2 regions of the Paenibacillus sp. J31R122 genome follow, and region 1 is predicted to be linked to the other one. Evidence: a T-box and tRNA genes for the amino acid it is inferred to sense, from the RefSeq annotation. Region 1 holds a T-box; the other holds one or more tRNA genes.
The links. A T-box is a leader RNA that pairs with one kind of tRNA and senses whether it is charged. The one in region 1 lies ahead of pheS (phenylalanine--tRNA ligase subunit alpha), so its partner is inferred to be a tRNA-Phe.
Positions count from the first base shown of each region.

Region 2: it has a tRNA-Phe gene. The T-box ahead of pheS (phenylalanine--tRNA ligase subunit alpha) is inferred to sense a tRNA for this amino acid. The anticodon was not compared.

Region 1 covers NZ_JBWDNM010000011.1:111,659-123,570, reverse strand. The annotation lists gene AC0YN7_RS18825 (carbohydrate ABC transporter permease) at 1-647, shown strand, start outside; gene AC0YN7_RS18820 (YIP1 family protein) at 669-2,771, shown strand; gene AC0YN7_RS18815 (DUF5696 domain-containing protein) at 2,784-5,327, shown strand; gene AC0YN7_RS18810 (carbohydrate ABC transporter permease) at 5,330-6,232, shown strand; gene AC0YN7_RS18805 (carbohydrate ABC transporter permease) at 6,252-7,214, shown strand; T-box leader at 7,500-7,796, shown strand; gene pheS (phenylalanine--tRNA ligase subunit alpha) at 7,956-8,990, shown strand; gene pheT (phenylalanine--tRNA ligase subunit beta) at 9,015-11,456, shown strand; gene AC0YN7_RS18790 (hypothetical protein) at 11,659-11,912, shown strand, end outside.
Region 2 covers NZ_JBWDNM010000003.1:220,640-232,551, forward strand. The annotation lists gene AC0YN7_RS07240 (MerR family transcriptional regulator) at 4-819, shown strand; gene AC0YN7_RS07245 (MFS transporter) at 850-2,031, shown strand; tRNA gene AC0YN7_RS07250 (tRNA-Phe) at 2,003-2,072, shown strand; gene AC0YN7_RS07255 (DUF4180 domain-containing protein) at 2,162-2,491, shown strand; gene AC0YN7_RS07260 (formylglycine-generating enzyme family protein) at 2,551-3,195, shown strand; gene AC0YN7_RS07265 (MFS transporter) at 3,311-4,771, opposite strand; gene AC0YN7_RS07270 (DUF6855 family protein) at 4,950-5,357, opposite strand; gene AC0YN7_RS07275 (carbohydrate ABC transporter permease) at 5,722-6,594, opposite strand; gene AC0YN7_RS07280 (ABC transporter permease) at 6,719-7,576, opposite strand; gene AC0YN7_RS07285 (sensor histidine kinase) at 7,817-9,652, shown strand; gene AC0YN7_RS07290 (response regulator transcription factor) at 9,633-11,240, shown strand; gene AC0YN7_RS07295 (type 2 periplasmic-binding domain-containing protein) at 11,348-11,912, shown strand, end outside.

The sequences.
Region 1 (11,912 bases):
CATGGGTACCGATATCACGTTATGTGTTTAATACCCTATTTGTTGCATTCACCGGAACGGTCGGACATGTCATCTTGGCATCCATGGCGGCATATCCGCTAGCAAAGCTGAAGCTTCCGGGAGGGAATATCCTATTTTCGATCGTTGTCCTGTCATTGATGTTCGCTTCTCAGGTAACCGCGATTCCCAATTATTTAACGATTACTTGGCTTGGCCTACTGGATTCTTACTGGGCGCTCATATTCCCAGCGCTCGCCACGTCGCTAGGTTTGTTCCTAATGAAACAATTTATGGAGACGATTCCCGATGCACTAATTGAAGCCGCAAAGATTGATGGCGCGAGCGAGTACCGTATCTTTTGGACCATAGTCATGCCAATGGTTAAGCCTGCCTGGCTAACACTTATCATTTTTTCCTTTAAAGGTTTGTGGGGAACGGGCAGCGGTGGTCAAGGCGCTTCCTATGTGTATAGCGAGCAGTTGAAAACGATGGATTATGCTTTTAGCCAAATTTTGTCCGGAGGGTTTGTTCGTTCAGGACCGATGGCTGCTGCTTCACTCATCATGATGCTTGTGCCGATTTCGATCTTTATACTGACGCAAAGCAGCGTTATGCAGACTATGTCGACATCAGGCCTGAAAGATTAATAGAGAAAGGGGGGAGCGCAATTGGCGTCCATAAGGGGCATTTTATCAGTTCTTATCCTTATGAGCTTCATGATCGGCTTCACTGTTCCGGCTCATGCTGTTCCGGCCAATTCTCTTCCTGATTATGGATATAACTATTCATACTGGCAACAGGCAGAGCCTGCACCGTACCCTTATTTGGCTGAAAAGCATGTGTACGGTTCAGAACTCGGAATTGGTAATTTTAATGTTCCGCAGGATTTATTCGTTGCCGATGATCGTCGGATTTACATTGCTGATACGGGAAACAACCGCATCGTTTCCTTAGATGAGAATGGTCAGCTTATTCGTACGATAGATAGCTTTGACAATGGCGGGAAGAAGGATGTATTCAACAAGCCTTATGGTGTATATGTAGGTCCTGACCATATTATTTATGTGGCGGATACGTACAACAACCGGATTGTTAAACTTACCAATGACGGTAAGTTCATCGAATCATTCGGAGCTCCTACTTCCAGCATCATTCCAAAGGAATTTCAATATTTCCCTTTGAAAATAAATGTCGATAAGTTTGACCGGATGTATGTAATCGCACAAGGTGCTTTCGATGGGGTTATGGAGCTTGACTTTGAAGGTAACTTTAAAGGATATGTTGGAACGATTAAAGTTAGATTTAGCCCAATTGATAGATTTTGGAAGCGTTTTGCAACCAAGCAGCAGTCAGAGCAAATGGAGTTATTCCTGCCGGTTGAATTCAGCAACATAGATGTCGATGATCGTGGTTTTATTTACGGCGTATCCGCTGAGACCAATTCGGAAAAACCGATCAAACGCTTCAACCCTGGTGGGGATGACATATTGCGCCGAGAAGGATATTTTAATCCGAAGGGTGACATTGGGGTATTTTCTTCGTCGACAGAAGTAGTAACTAGCACAAGGTTTAGAGGTAGCTCTAGATTCATTGATGTCCTTGCTGATGAAAGCGGTATGTACAGCGGTTTGGATGCCACACGGAATCGTATCTTTACTTATGACCGTGATGGCAATCTCCTCTATCAATTCGGAGGAATCGGAACGCAGTCGGACAATTTCCAAAAAGTAGTTGGGTTTTCGATGGTTGGAGAGAAAGTAGCCGTACTAGATAATGAGATGAATCGTTTGACATTTTTTGCACCGACACGCTACGGCCAGCTGATTCGTGAAGCTGCCAAAGCTCATTATGCGGGTAAGGTAGAAGAAGCGGAAACTGCTTGGAAGCAAGTGCTTCAACTGAACGCTAACTTCGATATTGCTTATATTAGTATGGGGAAAGCGGCGCTCAAGAAGGACGAAACTAAGCTGGCTATGGAATATTTCGAAAATGGTAATAACCGAAAATACTATTCTGAGGCGTTCAAACGTTATCGTAAGGAATTTGTATGGAATAATTTCGGAACGATGATGACGATCTTGATTTCCGCAGTTGCACTATTTGTTGCTGGCCGTATTTACTGGGTTAGAAGACAACCTAAGCTTTATTTTGTAGAAACGGGTATATTGAAAGCTCCATTCTATACGATAATGAGACCGTTTAACGGCTTCTGGGAGATGAAGTTTGAGCAGAAGGGCAGAGTAAAGATTGCGCTGTTCATTGTGGGCGCACTCATCGTAACGATGATTCTGAAACGCCAATACTCTGGATTCATTGTCAATACCAACAGGTTGTCAGAGCTGAATAGCATTGATGAGCTTATTTATATCGTGCTGCCGTTTGTATTGTTTTGTGTGGCCAACTGGTCACTTACAACACTTATGGATGGAGAAGGAAAGTTTAAAGAAATTATTATGGCTGTCGGTTATTCACTACTGCCGCTTGTCATTTTGTATCTGCCGCAAATCATATTTAGTAATATGATTACGAAAGAAGAAGCAGCTTTCTATTATCTAATTGATTCGATAGCTATTGTCTGGACGATGTTCCTATTGTTCGTTGGTCTTATGACTGTTCATCAATACTCTATTTTCAAAACAATTTTAACACTATTCCTGACTGTTATCGTGATGATATTTATTGTCTTCCTAAGTATTCTCTGCTTCAGCTTGCTGCAGCAGGTCATGGCATTCGTTATTTCAATCATTACAGAAATTAGGGCAAGAGCGTGAGGAGGTACGTGCATGAGTAAGATAAAAAAACGGCTGACGATCATGATAGTATGCTGTCTTATTGCAGCAGTATCTCTAAATGAGACTCTATTTCGGAGCCAGACTGAGGCTGCTGTCAGTGGTCAGCAGGTGAACAAAGATAACCTTGAAGTGACCATTGCTTCCGTAAACAGTCTTCCCGATGGCATAAGCATGATTGCTGAGAATGAGCATCTTGAGCTTTATCTTGATAAGATGACGACTGCGGTCAGTGTGAGGGAGAAGCGTAACGGTCAAATATGGACGACAAACCCAATTGATAATGATAAAGATGCGATTGCTGCGGGTATGAACAAATCCAATCTAGCCTCACAAATGATTATCTCGTACTACAACGATAAAGGGCATGAATCCTTTATTAACAATTTCGATGAGAGCATTAAGAAAAATCAATTTGAGATTACTCTCATCGATAAGGGTGTCAAAATTAGTTACGAAATTGGAAGCTCGGAGAAAGGATTAAGCTCCATTCCAGCAGTAGTTACGAAGGAACGATTTGAAGAACGGATTTTGAACAAAATTGAGGATGAGAAGGTCAGAAATAAACTTCGTACTCGCTTTTTTTTCAATGAAGAGAAGCAACAGTATGAGCGTAAAAAAATGCAAGATTATATCGTGAAAGACGTTGTTTCGATTCTAGAGTCCATTGGCTATACAAAGGAAGACGCGCAAGAGGATAATGCGTTGGCAGATGGTGGAGAAACGGTAGTAAATGCCGCACCCAATTTTACAATTCCTATTACGTATCAGCTAGATGGTGATAATCTCGTCGTTCGAATTCCAACCGAAGAGGTTAAGGATACTGAACTATTTCAACTCCACACGTTGCAATTGCTGCCATTTTTCGGAGCCGCTGAACAAGATCAAGAAGGGTATATATTTGTCCCGGATGGTTCAGGAGCGCTCATTAATTTGAACAGCGAAAATAAAGCGGCGCGTGCCTATGAAGTTCCGCTTTATGGTAAGGACCAGACGCCCTATAAGAGGGAGACTCTAATTCAGCCTACACAGATTTCAAGATTTCCAGTGTTCGGCATAAAACGTGATAACTCCGCTATGTTTGCCGTTATTGAACAAGGAGACGCACAGGGAAAAATCACTGCGGATACGAGCGGAAAGCTGAATAGTTACAATAGTGTAGGTGCCAAGTTCCAAATGAAGGACATGGAATTGGTCACTTTTAGAGCAGGATCAGTTAAGAAAGCAATTCCCAAATTTTCAGAAATGTATGATGATGGCATTCAGATTCGCTATGGATTTTTAGCGAATAGTGAGGCAGATTATATAGGGATGGCTAATTATTATAGAGACTATCTGATCAGTAAATACAATCTGACTCGTCAAACAAGTGGCAGCAACACGCCTTTCGTTCTGGATCTGATCGGCTCGATTCCCGTCCGCAAAAACTTTCTCGGTATTCCATATCAATCTGTTGAAGCGGTAACAACCTATTCACAGGCAATGGAAATACTAGACTTATTGGAACAACGAGACATATCCGACATTCAACTTAAATATTCAGGATGGTTTAACAAGGGCTTTCAGCATTATCTCCCGTCATCAATCAAACTAGATAAAGTTCTTGGAGGCGAGAAACAGTTTGAAAAGTTATTGAACTATGTTGAGGAAAAGAATGTCGAATTGTATCCAGATGTTGCTTTTAATCGGGTATACGTGGATGGAAAGGGCTTTAAACCTTCGAGAGATGCTACGCGCTTCTTTAATTGGAAGGAAAAGATAGCCATGGATAAAGATATTGTAACAACGAATTCTCAATTTTTCCTGTATTATTTACTTTCTCCAAGTAAATTGAGTGGTGTCGTAAAGGGCTTTTTGAAGGATTATGAGAAATACGATATAGGTGGAGTTTCTTTACGTGACATGGGAGAGGACTTAAACAGTGATGTTACTCCACGTGAAACGATTAATCGACAGGAAACAATCGGGATAATAGGTGAAAACCTGCAACTGATTAAGAACAAAGCCGAAAATATTATGATTAGCGGAGGTAATGCTTACACATTGCCTTATGCGAAGACGATTGTTGATGCACCGCTTACGAGCAGTAAATTTAATATTGCTGCTGAAGAGATCCCTTTCTTCTCCATTGTTTTGCATGGATATGTAGACTATTCGGGAACGCCTTTGAATCACGAGCGTGATCAGAATAGTAAAGCTGCCTTGCTTAAAACACTTGAGACGGGGTCAAATGTATACTATCAATGGTTCTACGCACAACCTTCCGTAATTCGGGACACGAAGTTAAATGACTTGTATTCTGCTCACTATATGGATTGGTTTGAGGAAGCGGTACAGCTCTATAACGAAGCGAATGCGGTTCTGAAAGACGTACAGGACCAAACGATTACAGGCCACCGTAAGTTAGCGGATGGCGTATACGAGACGACTTTTGAAAAAGGTAAAAAAGTAATAGTAAACTACAATAAAACAGCGGTTACTGTTGAAAGTATTTCTGTTGAGGCAGAAGGTTACCATGTGATCGGCGGTGGATTATGATAATGCGTAAAATTCCGACGCTTCAGCAGAAAAAGTCTAGATTAGGCATGTTATTCGTATTACCGTGGTTTCTAGGATTCGTTTTCTTATTTATCATTCCGTTGTATGAATCCTTTATATACAGCTTAAATGGGCTAACGCTTGGAAAAGGCGGCTTCATTACAGAGTATAAAGGGTTTTCATATTACAAGGAGTTATTTACGTCGCATCCCACGTTTACTCGAACACTGGTTGAATCGATTTCTGATCTTTTGATCAATGTGCCGTCCATCACGATTTTTAGTTTGTTCGTTGCTACGTTGATTAATCAGAAGTTTAGAGGAAGGGTATTTGCACGAGCTATTTTTTTCCTTCCTGTCATGCTTGCAGCACCCGTACTTTCACTAGAGAGCAGCGGCGAGATGGCAACCATTGCTTCGACGATAACAGGTGCATCACCTGAGGGCGGGGGCGGAGCATTTTCATTTACTAGCTTCGAGTTGGAGAGATTGCTGTTTGAAGCTGGTGTCGGGGGTGGGTTAATATTCTATATAACCGATTCAGTTGATCGGATTTATGAGATTATTAGTTCATCTGGTGTTCAGATACTGATTTTCCTTGCAGCGCTCCAGTCCATTTCTCCTTCTCTTTACGAAGCAGCAAAAATTGAAGGAACGACAGGCTACGAAGCGTTTTGGAAAATCACTTTTCCAATGCTCAGTCCAATCATGTTGACGAATATTGTCTATACCGTTATTGATTCCTACAGCACTAATGCATTAAGCAAAATGATATCGGACACTGCGTTTGTATCACTCAATTTCAGCTTGAGCGCAGCGATGGCATGGGTGTACTTCGTTATCGTATCGCTTATTCTAGTAGTGACAATGGGACTCGTCTCACGTAAGGTGTTTTATCAAGACTAACAGGATAGGGGGGGGGACTGTGAAGCTGGCCCACCATTCAAGCACAGCAGCATGGAGAGAACGTGCAAGGCGATTCAACTTGCTTAATTGGAGTAAGCATTGGAGTTGGGTAACCGTTCGAACGATACTTGTGATCGGGTTTTGTTTTGTTATTTTATACCCATTGTTTTTCAAGCTTTCAGTGTCATTCAAGGATCGTGTGGATTTGTATGACTCAACCGTACTTTGGATTCCTAAACACTTCACATTGGATACGATTAAGATTGCTTTTGAAGCACTTAGTTATCCAAAAGTATTTATGAATTCCTTAGCTATTGCAACGATCTCGACGATCTTACAGGTCGTTTCTTGCTCCTTGGCAGCATTTGGTTTTGCTAGGCTGGCCTTTAAAGGGAGCAAGTTATTATTCGGCGGCGTGCTCTTTACGATTATCGTTCCTGTACAAACCATTATGATCACGACCTATCTAAATTATCGTTACTTTGATGTTTTGGGTCTTGTCCAATTGTTCACCGGGCAGAAGGGAATTAATCTGCTAGACAGCTATTGGCCTTTCATCCTTCAGTCAGCTACCGGAATGGGAATAAAGAGTGGTTTGTTTATCTTCATATTCATTCAGTTTTTCCGAGGTCTTCCTAAGGAGCTGGAAGAGGTTTCTTACATTGATGGATGCAGCGTATTTCAATCGTTTTGGCGTATTATGTTGCCTAACGCGGTACCAGCGATGGTAACAGTTCTACTGTTCTCGTTCGTATGGCAGTGGAATGACAATTATTTCGTTTCTCTATTCCTGACATCTTCGGAAGTACTATCGACAAAGCTTCCAATTATGTGGGCTTCGTTCTCTATGACAGATCCACTATATGCTTATATGATAAAAAATGCGGGGGAGCTGCTGTTTATTGCTCCGATCGTACTATTGTATATGTTTGCTCAACGTTATTTCGTAGAAAGCGTAGAGCGCAGCGGATTGATAGGTTAAGCTATTCTCAAAAAGGGCTTCCCTAAAAGGTTTAACGAACCTTTTAGGGAAGCCCTTTTTGAATTGTGTACAATGCTGTTATATAAAGAAGCTGTGATTTGCCCTTTGTTGTTCAATCGATTTGCTTCGACAACGGAGAAAAGTCACACGTATTCGGTTATTGGAAGAAATGATGATGAGAATTGATTCGTAAATAAACTTAGAGAAAACAACGTATTAATGAACCATAATTGTTGCATCGTGACTGATGTTTGCATATAATATAGATTAATGTATCATAATCGATGTAAAGCTATGATGGAGAAGAGTAAGCAGTGCTTTCGCACAGGGAGAAGACACCGTTGATTGAGAGTGTCTTTGTGAAATAAGGCTGCTGAAGTTCACTCCGGAGCAGACCCCTGAAACGCCGAAGCGGTGTGCCGCGAAGCGCAAGTAGGGTGCGTACGGTTCCCGCCGTTATGGGGCTAGAGGAATTACAAGCTTCCGTCAGTGCAAAGGATGACGTTATTTTAGTCATTTACGAGCACTAAGGCCAGGCAGTAATTCAAATTAGGGTGGTACCACGGTTCTTTCGTCCCTTTAGGGAGAGAGGCCTTTTTTTTGTGCAAATATAGGAAAGTAAAAGTTTCACGCTTATACTCCGCCTAGATTTCACAGCGGAACGAATGCTTTTACCGCAAAGACGGCGCCAGCCGTTTACGCTTGAATGATTGAGGAAAGATGATATGGAGGCGAAGAAAAATGAAGGAACGTTTGGAAGGGCTGCGCGTAGAAGCGCTTCAAGAGCTGCAGCAAGTGGAAAACCCACAGCAGTTAAATGATTTACGTGTTAAATACTTAGGAAAAAAGGGCGCGTTGACTGAGATTTTGCGCGGCATGGGCGGACTCAGCGCGGAAGAGCGTCCGGTTATTGGTCAGGTTGGCAATGAGGTTCGTGCGGCAATCGAGAGTGTAATCGAAGAGAAGCAGGCCGCATTCCAACAAGCTGAAACAAATAATAGACTTCTTGCGGAGACGCTTGACGTAACGCTGCCTGGCAAGCAATTGCCAACAGGTTCTGTTCATCCGTTGAACAAAGTGGCACAGGAGATTGAGGATATTTTTATCGGATTAGGCTATACAGTAGCGGAAGGTCCAGAGGTTGAGACCGATTACTACAACTTTGAAGCGTTGAACTTACCGAAGAATCACCCGGCTCGCGATATGCAGGATTCGTTCTACATTACGGATGATATATTGATGCGTACGCAAACGTCACCGGTACAAGTGCGAACAATGAAAGCCAAAAATGGCGAAACGCCAATTCGAGTTATTTGCCCGGGTAAAGTATACCGCCGCGATGATGACGATGCGACTCATTCGTTCCAATTTAATCAAATCGAAGGACTTGTTATCGGCAAAAACATTCGAATGAGCGATTTGAAAGGGACGCTGCTGCAGTTTGCACAGCAAATGTTCGGCTCCCAAACACAAATTCGTCTACGTCCAAGCTTCTTCCCATTCACAGAGCCAAGCGCTGAGGTAGATGTAAGCTGTGCCCAATGCGGCGGAAAAGGCTGCCGGATGTGCAAGCATACAGGCTGGCTTGAAATTCTAGGCTGCGGTATGGTGCATCCGCGCGTACTTGAAATGGGCGGCTACGATCCTGAAGAGGTGAGCGGCTTTGCATTTGGTATGGGTGTTGAGCGTATCGCGTTATTGAAATACGGCATTGACGATATTCGTCATTTCTATACGAACGATCTGCGTTTCTTAAGTCAGTTTGCGAGAATGTAACAAAGAGAGAAGGGAAGAAAAACGATGAATGTATCCTATCAATGGTTGAATAAATATATCGATCTTTCTGGCTACACAGCGGAAGAGCTAGCAGAGAAGATGACGCGCGGCGGTATTGAAATCGATGTCGTGGAATCCCGCAACAAGGGCGTGACTGGCGTAGTAGTCGGCTATGTTAAATCGAAAGAAAAGCATCAGGATGCGGATAAGCTGAACGTATGTAAAGTTGACGTCGGGACGGGAGAAGAACTTCAAATCGTCTGTGGCGCTAAAAATGTCGATGCGGGGCAGCTTGTTCCTGTAGCTGTTATTGGAGCAGTACTTCCTGGTGACTTCAAAATTAAACGCGCGAAGCTGCGCGGCGTTGAATCACAAGGTATGATCTGTTCGGCAAAAGAGCTTGGTCTAAATGAAAAGCTGCTGCCGAAGGATCAGCAGGAAGGAATTCTGGTATTGCCTGCATCAACAACGATCGGCGCATCAATTGGCGACGTTCTAGCAATTAATGATGAAGTGCTTGAGCTTGATCTGACTCCGAATCGTTCGGATTGTCTTAGTATGATTGGCGTTGCTTATGAAATCGGCGCTTTAACGGGACGCGAGGTTCTTTTGCCAAATGCGTCTATACCGGCCAGTACTGTGAAAACGGACGGTCTCGTATCTGTAAGTATTAGCGCTCCTGAGCATTGCTCGCATTATTCAGCTCGTTATATTAAAGATGTTAAAATCGGTGCTTCTCCCTTGTGGCTGCAAAATAAATTGATCGCCGCTGGCGTGCGGCCGATTAATAACGTCGTTGACGTAACCAACTTCGTAATGCTTGAATATGGCCAACCGTTACATGCTTTCGACGCAGATCGTCTGCCGGGCGGAAGAATTGATGTTCGTCTTGCGAACTCAGGTGAAACGCTTGTAACTCTCGATGATCAAGAGCGCAAGCTTGAGCCTCATATGCTCGTTATTACGGACGGTACTAATCCGATAGCGCTTGCGGGCGTTATGGGCGGAGCTAGCACAGAAGTAACGGATTCAACTGTTAATATTTTACTGGAGTCGGCAAGATTCGACGGCGGAACAGTTCGGAAAACGTCACGTCAGCTCGGACTGCGCTCGGAATCAAGTATAAGGTTCGAGAAGGAAGTAGATCCAGCAAGAGTGATTCCTGCACTTGACCGCGCTGCAGCTCTAATTGCCGAGCTTGCTGAAGGTCTTGTTACGGATGGAATCGTTGAGGTTTCTACTGGCGAGGCTCAAACAACAAAAATTGACCTATCTTTAGATAAAATTAACAGCTATCTTGGAACGGATCTATCTCGTCTTGAAGTACAGACGATATTTGGCCGTTTACATTTTGAATATGAGCTTTCTAGTAATGACTTATTCACAGTGAATGTGCCGACACGTCGCGGCGACATTACCCGTTCTGTTGATTTAATTGAAGAGGTTGCCCGTTTATATGGCTACGATAACATTCCTACAACGCTTGTTCACGGAGATGTTATACCGGGCTCGCTTACTAAGCCGCAAGCGATTCGCCGCGAACTGCGTAAACGATTGTCAGATGCTGGCTTGCATGAGGTCGTAAGCTATTCCTTCACTGGGCCTGAGCGCACTAAGCTGTTCCCGGTGTTAGCTGAGAATACGAAGCCCGTACAATTGGCAATGCCGATGAGTGAAGATCGCAGCTTGCTGCGGACTACGCTTATAGCACAGCTGCTGGAAACAGCGGCATACAACCGTAATCGTAAAAATGAATCCGCGGCATTATTTGAAATCGGCAGCGTATTCCATACCGATGAGGAGCAGCTTACTCGTTTGCCACAAGAGAAGCACCGCTTTGCAGCGCTTTTAACAGGAAATCGCACAGAGGCGCAATGGAGTGGCAAGGCGGTTCCGGTTGATTTTTATGATGCGAAGGGGATTTTGGAGACGGTATTCGGGGTGCTTGGTTTAACAGCCAGTGTAACATACGAAGCGGCTCAGCCAGAGCATTTCCACCCAGGAAGAACAGCAGCTGTTCTAATCGACGCGGGTAAAGGACCAGAAGTAATAGGTTATGTGGGGCAATTGCATCCTGGACTTCAACTTGAAGCTGATCTAGCGGATACGTATGTGCTTGAAATAGGTCTCGATCTGCTTTATGAGCTGGCGGATTCGGATATTGCTTATAAGGTGCTTCCTCGTTATCCGGCTATGCAGCGAGATATCGCTGTTGTCGTTGATCAAGAGGTAGCGGCGGCTAATCTGACTAGTACAGCTTGGAGTACTGCTGGTGAATTGCTGGAGTCCGTACGAGTATTCGATGTGTTTACAGGAGAGAAGCTGGGCGCGGGCAAGAAGAGCATTGCAATCTCCCTTGTATACCGTCATGGAGAGCGTACATTGACAGATGAAGAGGTCAGTGCTGTGCACGAGAAGGTTGTTTTAAAATTAGAACAATCTTTTGCAGCGGAATTACGCAAGTAGGCAGGAAACCTTCAAAGTCGCATCGAAATAGTTCCTAGTGGGCTTCGATGCGACTTTTTTTAGAGGAAGGTAAGAGGTATGATTTCTTTGGATACTTTGTTTATCTTTCAACGCGAAACCGCATCATCCATAAATTACGGATAATGCGCTCGTTTCTGCTAGACTAAGAGGCGCAACTTAGATAATAGGAGGATTCGCCTTAATGGATACTGAACAAACGGTAGTAACAGTTGATATATATGGAGTTCAATATAAGCTAAAAGGTCACACCAATGTAGAATATATGAAGCGAGTCGCCAGTTCGATCGACGAGAGCATGAAGAAGCTGGCTAAAGGTTATCCGCGACTGGATATGCCGAAGCTTGCTGTGCTTGCGACTGTTCAAGTTACAGAGGAAGTATTTCGTTTGCGCCGCGAGAATGCAAGACTTACAGAGGAAGAAGCTAAGCTGGTCTT
Region 2 (11,912 bases), on a different contig from region 1:
GTGATGTTTAAAATTAGTGAGTTTTCAAAAATCAGCCAGGTGTCCGTTAAGACGCTTCGTTACTACGACCAGTTGAGCTTGCTCAAGCCGGATCGCACCGACAAATTTACAGGGTATCGGTATTACTCCGCTGAGCAAATGTTTCAACTCAATCGTATTCTAGCTTATAAAGAATTGGGCTTCTCATTAGACCAAATTCGCCAGATGATAGGAGAGCAAATCTCACTCGAACAAATCAGGGGAATGTTTCGGCTAAAGCAAAACGAGATTCAGTCTAACTTGGATAAGGAGCTGGCCAGACTTGCTCAAATCAAGGAACGACTTTGTTTCATCGATAATGAAGGTGAAAACCTGAATTCACACGATATCATTCTGAAGGAGGTTGCTCCTCAACTTGTGCTGTCTTACCGCCATAAATCTTCACATAGGCAAATTCCAGAGCTTTTCCAACAATTGGACGATCAATTAGGGAATTCCATCCAGTCCTCTACACCTCAAATTGTACTTTGGCACGGCTGCGAAGATAGCGAGGATGAGATCGACATCGAAGTAGCTCGTCCGCTGACGCTAGATTTACCGAGCCGTCCTCCCTTTACGGTAAAACGATTGCCGGAAGTTCCGATGATGGCCACGCTTATTCATCTTTGCCGGACGACTAGCCCCTGTACTGCAAGCACGGAATTGGCATTATGGATCGAACGGAACGGATATCGCATTAAGGAGAATGAGCCGCGTCGCGAAATCTGTCTTCCCCATGAAAAATCAAGCGATCCGGAATCTCACGTTGCCGAGGTCCAGATCGCTGTAGAAAGAGCATGACTGAAGATCATAAGGAGAGGAGATTCACCTTTGACGAAACAACACAAGCTGCTGGTCTTCAATTTATTTTTATTAACTTTCGTCTTGGGAACGAGTGAATTTGTTATTGTCGGGCTGCTCACTGAAGTGTCAGATGACTTGAATATCGCCATTTCAACAGCAGGAGCCCTTGTATCGATTTTTGCCATATCGTTTGCAGTAAGTACGCCAATCTTGACGGCTATATTCAGCCGATTTTCCAAGTACCCGTTAATGCTTGCCTTGATCGGGATATTTATTGCAGCCAACATCATAACCGCTTTATCCGAGTCGTACGCACTGCTTGTTGCTTCCAGAATGATCACTGCCGTTGTTACCGGAGTATTGATCGCACTCGCAATGACGGTTGCGAGTGAAACGGTGCCTGCCGACAAAAGGGGGCCGGTTATTTCGATTATATTTGCGGGTTTTACAATAGCAAGCGTAATCGGGGTGCCGCTTGGCACCTATATCGGACAATGGGGCGGTTGGCAAATGGCCTTTTGGTTTACCGCAGTTTTGGGAATTGTTTCTCTAATCGCAAGCTCGGCGACAATACCCAAAGGGCTGAAGGGTACGCAGAGTTCATTGCAAAAGCAAATCGGTTTATTAACCAATCCGCGTATTGTCATCGCATTTTTTATTCCTGCATTAAGTATTGGAGCGACATATACCATTTACACCTATCTAACTCCTCTGCTGCAAGGAGTGCTCTCGGTGCCTAACCGGTATATTAGCCTTGTGTTTTTACTTTATGGTGTTGTTTCCGTCTTCAGTACGTTAATTGGCGGTAAAATAGCGATTCGAAACGGGATAGGAAAGCTGCGGTATGTGTTTCTTATACAAGCTGCCATCCTCACGTCGTTGTATGTTTCCTCTAATTCAATAGTGACGGCATTGATTAGTATATTATTGATTGCTCTTTTTGTTTATACAATGAACTCCACCATGCAATTGTATTTCATTGATTTAGCAGATAAACATTTTCCGTCTGCGAAAGATTTGGCTTCATCGTTGGTTCCTGTATCCGTAAACGTAGGAATCGCGTTTGGATCGGCTCTTGGGGGATTTGTCACGACGAATAAGGGACTCATCGATGTTTCCTGGGTCGGAGGGATCGTTGCGATCACTGCGTCATTGCTGACCTTTTTCAGCTACAGCATGGACCGTAAAGCTATGAGCGGGCATCGCTGAAAACGATGAGGTTAGGGGTTCGATCCCCCTAGTCTCCACCATACATATGATACCAAACACGCCCAACTGGACGTGTTTGTTTGTATTTTAAATTGACAAATTGGAAGTTATTATGTAGATTTTATGACATATGTCTATAGAGGTTTCTCCAACCGCTGCATACGGGCAGCTAGCGATGATAGTAGGTATGGCAACTGTACATTATGAAGCGGGCTGCGATCGTATTATGATAAACAAATCCGTGCTGAGTGACAGCTTTTTCGATTTGAAAACACGCCTTGCAGGAGAAATCCTTCAGAAGTTCATCAATTATCGTGTGAAGGTTGCTTTTATTGGAGATTTTTCTGTGTATCCAAGTCAAAGCCTTAAAGATTTCATCTATGAATGTAATAGCGGAAATGATTTCTTTTTCTTGCCGACCGAACAAGAAGCGATTGAAAAGTTAAGCATGTTGAAGTAGAAGATGGAACGGGAGGAAGATAGGTGATAGAAGCACTGCGTAGTCAGGCTGAGTATCCAATGGTGAAAATTCCTGCTGGTCATATTGATTTAAGGGACGATCGAATAAAGACTGCATGGACGGTAGAGGTGAATTCTTTTTTGCTTGCACCGGTACCTGTCACGAAAGAGTTACTCTACTCAATATTACAAAAGACTGTTGAACCTAATGATGAATCTCAGGCTCCTGCCGTGGATGTCTCATGGGAGGATGCGATCTTATTTTGTAATTTGCTATCTCAGCAATCAGGTCTAAAGGAATATTACTCGATAAGTGATGATGGTGAGAGTGTCGTCTGTAACTGGGGAGCGGCTGGCTATCGTCTTCCTACGGAAGCGGAATGGCAGTATGCGTGTAAAGCAGGAACAACTGGGTATCGGTACGGCGAGCTTGATGGTATAGCTTGGTATCATGAAAACTCTGAAGGCATGGTACATGAGGTAGGTAAAAAGCTGCCAAATGCGTGGGGGCTCTACGATATGTTAGGGAATGTTTGGGAATGGTGTTGGGATTTATACGATGAGAAAGTATATGGCTCCTACAGAGTTTTCCGAGGTGGAAGCTGGGCGGAAGAGGCTAGGGGCTGTGGGTCGACGTGCCGCCGCCGGAGTCACCCTACGTTTCGAATTGATGATCTCGGTTTTCGACTTGCGAGGTCCCTGTAAGGTGGCGACACCCCAAGATAGAAGAGCGAGTTAAATGAACTTCACAATAAAACAAATCAACCACGTCCTCTGGAAGTGGTTGATTTGTTTTATTGATGGTACTGTACGTACTTCGCTAGTGGTTTAATACGTGTTCTCTTTGCTTGTTGAAGGCGACGAAAGCGGCAAATAGCAAAAGTATGATTCCTGTGAATATAAACCCTTCGATTATGTTGAAGGGCAGCCAGCCTAACGTAGAGGAACCGGCAACTACACCTAGAGAGAAGAAGGCGTAGAAGTAACCATATGCTTTCCCGCGCAGCTCAGCTGGAGTAGCTTTAATGAGCATCGTATTGATAGATGGGAACAAGAAGGCGAAGCCTACTCCATATAAACCTAACACGAAATAAAGTGCTATTGTCGTTGTTGATTGGCTAATCAGCAGTTGGCTTATTCCCATTAAGCCAACTCCTATGACCATCGTTATTGATGAAGCGACACGATCGAAAATACGATTAGTAGGAAGTACAAATATTAGAACGGCAATGATTCCAAAAGTACTCATTAAGGTGCCGCTTAATTTGGAATCATATCCAAGAGTTTGAACATGCAAGGGTAATAGATAAGCGATCACGCCTTGTGAGAACATTAAGAAAAAGGCACCGCCATAAGCTTTTATTACATCTGCATTGAAGATCGAGACGGATGATTGATTGACAGCATTGTCCTTCCCTTTTTTCATTATCTTGTACTTTCTGAGAAAAATGGCTGACAGGATACTAAGTGAAAATCCCAATATAGCTACGCAAGTAAAGACGAACGGTACGGAGGTTTTGCTTGCCATTATTCCGCTGAAAGCAGGGCCGATAATAGCGGCTAGTCCCACAAATGTTCCGGTAAAGGCGACTTTTTTTCCATGCTGATCATTGATCGTCGTATTAGCTGAGAATGTAAAAGCAGCTGGAACTATTAACCCGGCGACAAAACCATGTATGAGTCGAACGATTATTAAGAATAAGGGTTGATCAACAAAATGATAAAGCAGCAAAGCAATGCTTGATAAAAGCAATCCGACCATTAATATTTTGAAAGGTCCGACTTTATCAGTCATAATACCGGATAAAATATTGCCAAGCGTATTAGATAACGAATACAGCCCAATGACAAATCCTACAACAAACGAGCTAGCACCGACAGAAGTCGCAAATGTACTCATGACTGGCAGTTGTGAGAATAAATCAAAAAAGGAAAAAAACACAATACTATACACGAGCAGCGCATAGTTAAAAGGCTTCACACTATATTTGGCCTGTGCCTTCTTAAGCTTCCAATCAAGCACAAAGTTGCCAAATGGTATAAAAGCTGCTATTAGTGCTGCAGCAGGCCAAAGAAGGTTCCACTTCACTCGAATGGCAGAATAAAGTATAGCTAGTGCATATAAACAAAAAATACCACCGTGAATACTTCCGACAACCGTTACAGCTTTGTCTATCCCCCAAATATATTTCATGGGCATAGCGATACTTAGTAAAACTAATAATGAAATACCATCTAAAAGTCCTGTTATACGTAAAATGTAAATTGGATGTACACGCACTTGTTATGCTCCTAACTTTTATTTTGAACTGAATACTCTATTCTAACATTTTATTGGGCTAGTAAAACAGGCGGTAATGGAGTGGGAATGCAAAGAGAGACGCGAAAGAGGGGAATAGACACAAATTTGACTCTAATATAAAAAAAACACCGACTCTAGTCGATGTTTTATGCTTCATTTATTTTGCTCTCATCCGATTGTTCCGTGGGTTATGCTCAACTTCCGCGAGCCCCAGCTCCTCCATTAAAGGAGGTATATACATTCCAAATCTGCCGCGCAGCCCCTTTTTCATACCATACCAACCGCCAATGGGATTTTCAGACGAGCGACCCCATGCTTCAACTGTACCTTCTTTTGCCGGTTTCTGCTCATCGGCACTTCCCAGCTCGATCCATTCACCTTGATGCTTGAGCATATTGTGCAGGTCTTCAATACAGCGATAATCATAATGCAGCACTGTTTTCCCAACGGTGCAGACTAAAACCTCTATACCGTTTTTTTCATCTTTATACATTTCGTATTCAGATGTCTGAGGCGGTGTTTTTAACTTCCAAGGATCTTCCTTTGTTCCCTTTACTGAGGACATGTATTTACTCCTTCTTGTTTGTTCTATGTAGATGTAGAGTAATCTTATTTGATTCTTTGACACTTATCAAGCACCAATCAGAAGGCAGATGGATTATGAGATATAGAGGAATTTAAACCTGATCTGCTATTGCTTGACTCGTCGATCCGGACGAGCGTCCCTCAAGGTGCCGGCGATTTTACTGGAAGTAGTCTACTTGACGAACCACGTAGAAGAGACTATTCTACTTGGAGAAGATGGACAAGACCATGCAGCACATGCAATTGTGGACGGTCAGAAACCATATAGGCTTAATAAAACAAAAGGTCTGTCCCTTTCGAGGGACAGACCATATTTTGCGACTATTTGTTTTATGATCAGGTGCCTACTCTTTAACGGCTCCGATGACGATACCTTTAACGAAGAAACGCTGTAGGAACGGATAAACGAGCAAAATTGGTAGAGCACTGATGAAAATTTGTGATGCTCGGAGTGTTCGCTGCGACATGTTGGCAACTACTGCAGGATCAAAGCCAGTTGTACTTCCTTGGACAATGAGGGTTTGCATGAAGCTCGCAAGCGGGAGATTCTCAGATCCCTTCATATAAATAAGTCCGTCGAAGTACGCGTTCCAATGTCCCACCATCGTAAACAAGGAAATCGTTGCAATGGCCGGTAAGGATATAGGCAGATAAATCGATATGAAGCTTCTAAAATGTCCGGCTCCGTCGATAAATGTAGCTTCCTCCAGCTCCTTGGGTACGGTACGAAAGAAATTCAATAGCAGGATAATGTTGTATACCGCAACGAGACCCGGTAAAATCAAAGCGAGCAGGTTGTTCAAAAGGCCAAGCCTCATAATAAGAATGTAGCTTGGAATGAGGCCGCCACTGAATAGCATCGTGATGACGAAATACCATAGGTAAACATTTCTGCCTCTGAATATACGATTATCTTTGGAAAGAGCAAACGCTGCCAGAGAGTTCACAGTCAAAGCTAGCGCTGTACCTAGCACGGTACGTTTGACTGATACCCAAAGGGATGTTACAAAGTTTTCATTATCGAACGTCGTAGCGTAAGCTTCTAACGTGAAATCGATTGGCCAGAACGTAACAAGTCCTGCATTGGCGGGAGCAGAGTCACTTAAGGAAACCATCAGTAAGTGATACAACGGTAGAAGACAAACGATGGATACTATTGCAAGCAGGACATAGTTGAACACGCTAAAAATACGGTAAGAAAGCGTTTTGTGATACATAAGCGGTCACCCTTTCAAGTAAAACGGCCTCGCCGTCCGCAGGACGGCGTTGCACGTTTGTATCGAGCGAAAAGATATAATTAAGGACACTCGAGATTGATCTTATTTATTCGTGCTAGTTGTTCTAGAAAATTCGATATCCGGCGAATTTATATGCAAGTCGGTAGGAAATAACGATTAACACTAAACTGATTACCGATTTGAATAGACTGACGGCCGTTGCGAAGCTGAATTGCCCGCCCAGCAAGCCTTGTCGATAAACGAACGTGTCAATGATATCGCCTTGCTGATAAATCATCGGGCTATAAAGGTTAAATACTTGGTCGAAGTTCGCATTCAGCACGTTGCCTAGTGCGAGTGTCGCGACCACAATGATAATCGGTATGAGTGACGGTATTGTGATATAAAAAGTTTGCTTAAGTCGGCTTGCTCCGTCTACTTCTGCCGCTTCGTACATTGCTGGGTTTATCCCGGCAAGCGCAGCAAGGAATATGATTGTGTTAAAGCCGAATTCCTTCCAAACATCACTGAAAATAATCGTAATTCGGAACCAGGTACCGTCGCCCAAGAAGAAAATCGGTTTTATACCGAACACGCTCGTCAGAAACTGGTTAACGATTCCGGTTTGGGAGAGCAAGTCGATTAATATTCCTCCAAGGGTTACCCAGGAAAGAAAGTGAGGCAAGTAGACGAGCGTCTGAATGGATCTTTTGAATCCCATATTCCTGACCTCGTTTAACAACAAGGCGAAGGTGAAGGGGATCAATAAATTCAAAAAAATCTTGGAACAAGCAAATAAGAGTGTGTTCATAGTTATTTTTATGAAGTAGTCATTTTCGAACATGTATCGAAAATGTTTCAGACCGACAAATGGAGAGTCGGCGAATCCGAGTGACGCTTTATAATCCTGAAAAGCCATAATAATGCCCGACATTGGCAAATAGGAAAAAACAAAAACTGACAGTACAGCTGGCAGCACCATAAGATGGAGAATCCACGGCACTTTGTACCCTGTTCTTTTTTTCACTTTTCGGGTGGTGGCCTTGAGATTGATATCTGATGTTGTAGTTTGGTTCATAGCTCTCTCCCGTTCCATAAAATTTCATTTGTATATGAGGTGAAGCCCTGCTATATATAATAACAACACGAACCTACATCGAACTATAAGACATTGTTAGGATCGATAGGGTTTTGTTAGGGACATTTTCTGGGGGGAAGGCAAATGAAGCTGGGCAGAGGCATAAGTTTTGTCAGAAAAAAGATGGGCTTCAAGATGAGCCTGTTCGCGAAAATGAACGGGTTGATCATCATACTATTCATACCGATCATCGTTTTTTTCACATATTCCAACAGCGTCTCATTTCATGTTATCGACAAGGAACTTCAGGCTTCGAATAGTAAGCAGCTCTCATTTCTATCCAGCCAAATTGATTCGCGTATCAATCAAACGATGGATTTCGTGGTGACTTTCTCAAGAGACCCGAACGTTCGCAAATTCAATGGATTAAACATTTGGGACGATCGCTATGACAAAATGCAGACGAGATACGTCATTCAGGAGAAGATGATGCTGCAGTCCGGAATAACGAGCATATGGCCGGTCAAGTTTACTGTCTACTCGCAGTTAAACAAAGAGGCGATATCGAATTATAGCAACATGGTTATCTATGACGATGATTACTTGAAAAGAAATGTCACGGGCAAATGGTCCTATGGCGATGTAGAAGCTGCTAATACGGATCAGCAGAAAGCGTTTCATTGGTTTTATACCGATTCATTAGGGCAGCAGGATGCTCTTAAAGGCAGTAACTTGATCGTACAAGCCAGCTTTTACCATGAAAATATTCAGAATATGCTGGACACGTATAAGGCAGGCGGTAGAGGAGATCCCTTGTTCTATCATAAGGGAGAAACACCGATCTTAAACCGCAGCGCTAGTGAGCAGCTTTCGAATGAGCTTGTTCGTTTTTTGGACGGGAAAAGCTTAGAAGATACGATGCAGGAAGTTGTGGAGCTAGATAACAAACGCTATCTGCTCAGCTCTGTTAAATCAAAATATTTGGATTGGTATTTGGTGGATGTTGTACCGATTGATCAAATTCTGGGACCGTTATCATTCAGTCGCAACTTTTTCTATATGGCGATGGCGCTGCTCTTCGTGGTAGCAATTTCCGCATCGGTACTGCTGTACCGGAATGTACAACGTCCAATCCGTAAGCTGATTCGCGGTCTGCAGAGCGTACAGCGTGGAGATTTCTCTGTACGGATTGATTCTAATGTGAATAATGAGTTTGCGTTTTTGTTCTACCGGTTCAATGATATGTCACAGCAAATCCAAAGCCTGATTGAGAATGTGCTGAACGAGAAGCTAAGGGCCCGGGAAGCGACCTTGAAGCAACTACAGGCTCAGATCAATCCACATTTTTTATACAATTGCATCGGCTATATGATTAATATGGCTCAAATGAAGGATGAAGAGGCTGTCGTTTCGATGGGTCACAATTTGAGCGCGTATTATCGATATATGACTCGAATAGAGCGGCCGACGGCGTCGTTGAACGAAGAAATCCAGTTGATCATTAATTATTTGGATATTCAAAAGCTTCGCAACGGCAGAATTCATTATCATATCTCTATTTCCGATGAGATGCTGAAGCAGCATGTTCCACGTTTGATGCTGCAGCCTATCGTAGAGAATGCCGTTATTCACGGTGTTGGAAAAACCTATTCTTCGGGGGAAATCAGAATTACTGGTGAAATGTCGGACGGCTTCTGCAAGCTCTATATCGATGACGACGGCCCCGGCATGACAGAGGAGCAATTGCAGTCACTCAACCGAAAAATGAAGGGGCCACTGCAGGAAGACATGGGCTATGGTTTCTGGAATACAAATCAGCGGATTATCCATCAATTCGGGGATAAATCACATATTAGCTTCACGAAATCGGATATTGGAGGATTTCGGACTGAAATGGTGTGGGAACTCGCTTCGGCAGAAGTACAGCATCATCATTCCAAACAAGAAGGAGAACGGCCAAATGCAAATGATCATCGTTGATGACGAAGCCCACTGGGTAGATAATCTATCTACGACCAAGCCATGGCACACACTCGGCATCGAACAAGTCCATAAAGCGTATTCCGCACAAGAGGCGCTGCGAATTCTCGAAACTCATCCGATCGATATCGTTATCTCTGATGTTCTAATGCCTGAGATGACGGGGATCGAGCTGATAGGGAAAATTCGCGAGCGTGACAAAAAAATCAAATGCATTATTCTATCCGGCTATTCTGATTTCGAATACACGAAGGAAGCGCTCCGGCACCACGCAGTGGATTATTTACTTAAACCGCCGACTGACAATGAATTGCTCGGAGCGGTAAAGCTGGCTGTTGACCAACTTGAGGCGGAGTGGGGAGAAATAAGCTCCTATGAGCGAATCGAATATACCCTCAGGGAAAATCTCCCTGTTTTGCGAGGACAATTGCTGGTAAACGCTTTGCGCGGAGAGCGTCTTGCTGCAGACGAATGGAGCCGGAAGCTTGAAAGCTACAACTTGCCTATTCGTTTTGGGGAATGCGCGCTGCTGCTGGTTAGAATGGAGGAGGAGTTCGGGCAGTATCGCAATAATGGGCAGCATCTAATGGAGTATGCCATTATAAATATAGCCGAGGAGATTTTTGGTGAATTCGCACATGTATGGGGTGCCAAGGATGAGCATGGCTACCTAGCGTTTCTGCTCCAGTTCAAAGATGAGCTTCAAAGCGTCAGCAATGAAACGAAGCTTGAGAAGTCCGCTATGCAGCTTCAATCGAAAGTAAAGCAGTTTCTGAAAGGATCTCTGTCCATCGTCACGACGGAGCCGTTCCAATTTCCTGATAAGCTTCCGGACCGATATCGTCACGCACTCGACTATTTCAGGCAAATCGTTGGAGAAGAACGGGAATTTGTTATGCGGGCGGGCGATTTGGGGAGTCATGTGTCCCATGGAGCTTTGGATATCATTCACGCTCCGCCTGGCTTGAAGAATCTGCTCGAGGCCGGTCGTTGGGATGCGGCGGAACAGAAGCTGGTAGAGGTATTTGCGGAGTTGGATGAGAAATGGTCCGATTCCTGGGAGCATTGTCTGGAAGCAGGGTATATTATAGCATCATCCTTTACTCATTTTGCTCATCGCAACGGTCATACACTTGTCGGATTGCTGTGCGAAGACATCGAGCCGCTGCAAAGCGGGGAGGTTTTTGCCTCTATCAGCAAGCTACGAAGCTGGTCATTTGGGGCACTAGGCAAGCTGAAGGAAGGCACGTCCAATGATGTCAAAGATATTCGTTCCGTATATGTGAAGAAAATACAGCGATTTGTAGAATCGAACCTGCACCTAGACGTATCGTTGCGCGCGTTGGCAGACCATGTGAACTTACATCCGACACATCTCTCTAAGCTGTACAAGATCGAAACAGGAGAGGGAGTAAGTGATTTCGTTTTCCGTCTTCGGATGGAGACAGCTTGCCACAAACTGAAGACAACAGATAAGAAGGTTTATGAGATCAGCGCGGAGATCGGATATTTGGATCCAGCTTATTTTATCAAAGTTTTTAAGAGACAATTCGGTTCTACACCCCAAGAATATAGGGAAGAAAACTAACAACATGACAGAGTCCTATGGAAACTAAAAAAATCATATAGATGACCTCCTAGACCTGTTGGTAAAGTAACAGTTGTAACAATCTTACACCGTAGGGGGAAATCGAAATGAGTAAATTCAAAAAGGTTTGGATGCCGCTAATCGCCATCATGTTAATCGTGTCGGCTTGCAGCAGCAATACCGGCAACAAAGGAAACGCTGGCGACAAGAGTACGAATAACCCGGCAGCAACTGAAGCAACGAAATCCGAAGCGGATCTCGCATTTGAAAAAGGCAAATACGATCCACCGATTGATATTAGTACGGTTATTATGCCGAAGGAATACACCAAGGGTGAATCGAAGGAAAATAACGTTCATGACCGTTGGATGCTTGAGACACTAGGGATGAAACATAAAGACACTTGGTATCCTGCAGGCGGCGATCAATATAAGCAGCAGCTTCAGCTGGCGCTTACGTCCGGCGAGAAGCTTCCTGACTTTGTCATGGTGCCTACTGATGCAGTGCTGACGAATCAACTAATTGATTCTGGGCAGTTTATTCCAATTGATGAGTTGTTTGAGAAGTATGCAACCCAAGTTTGGAAAGACCATACAGCAAACAATCCTGAGTTGTGGTATCCATTCACGAAGGACGGCAAAAAATGGAACCTTCCGATTATGGAATATACGG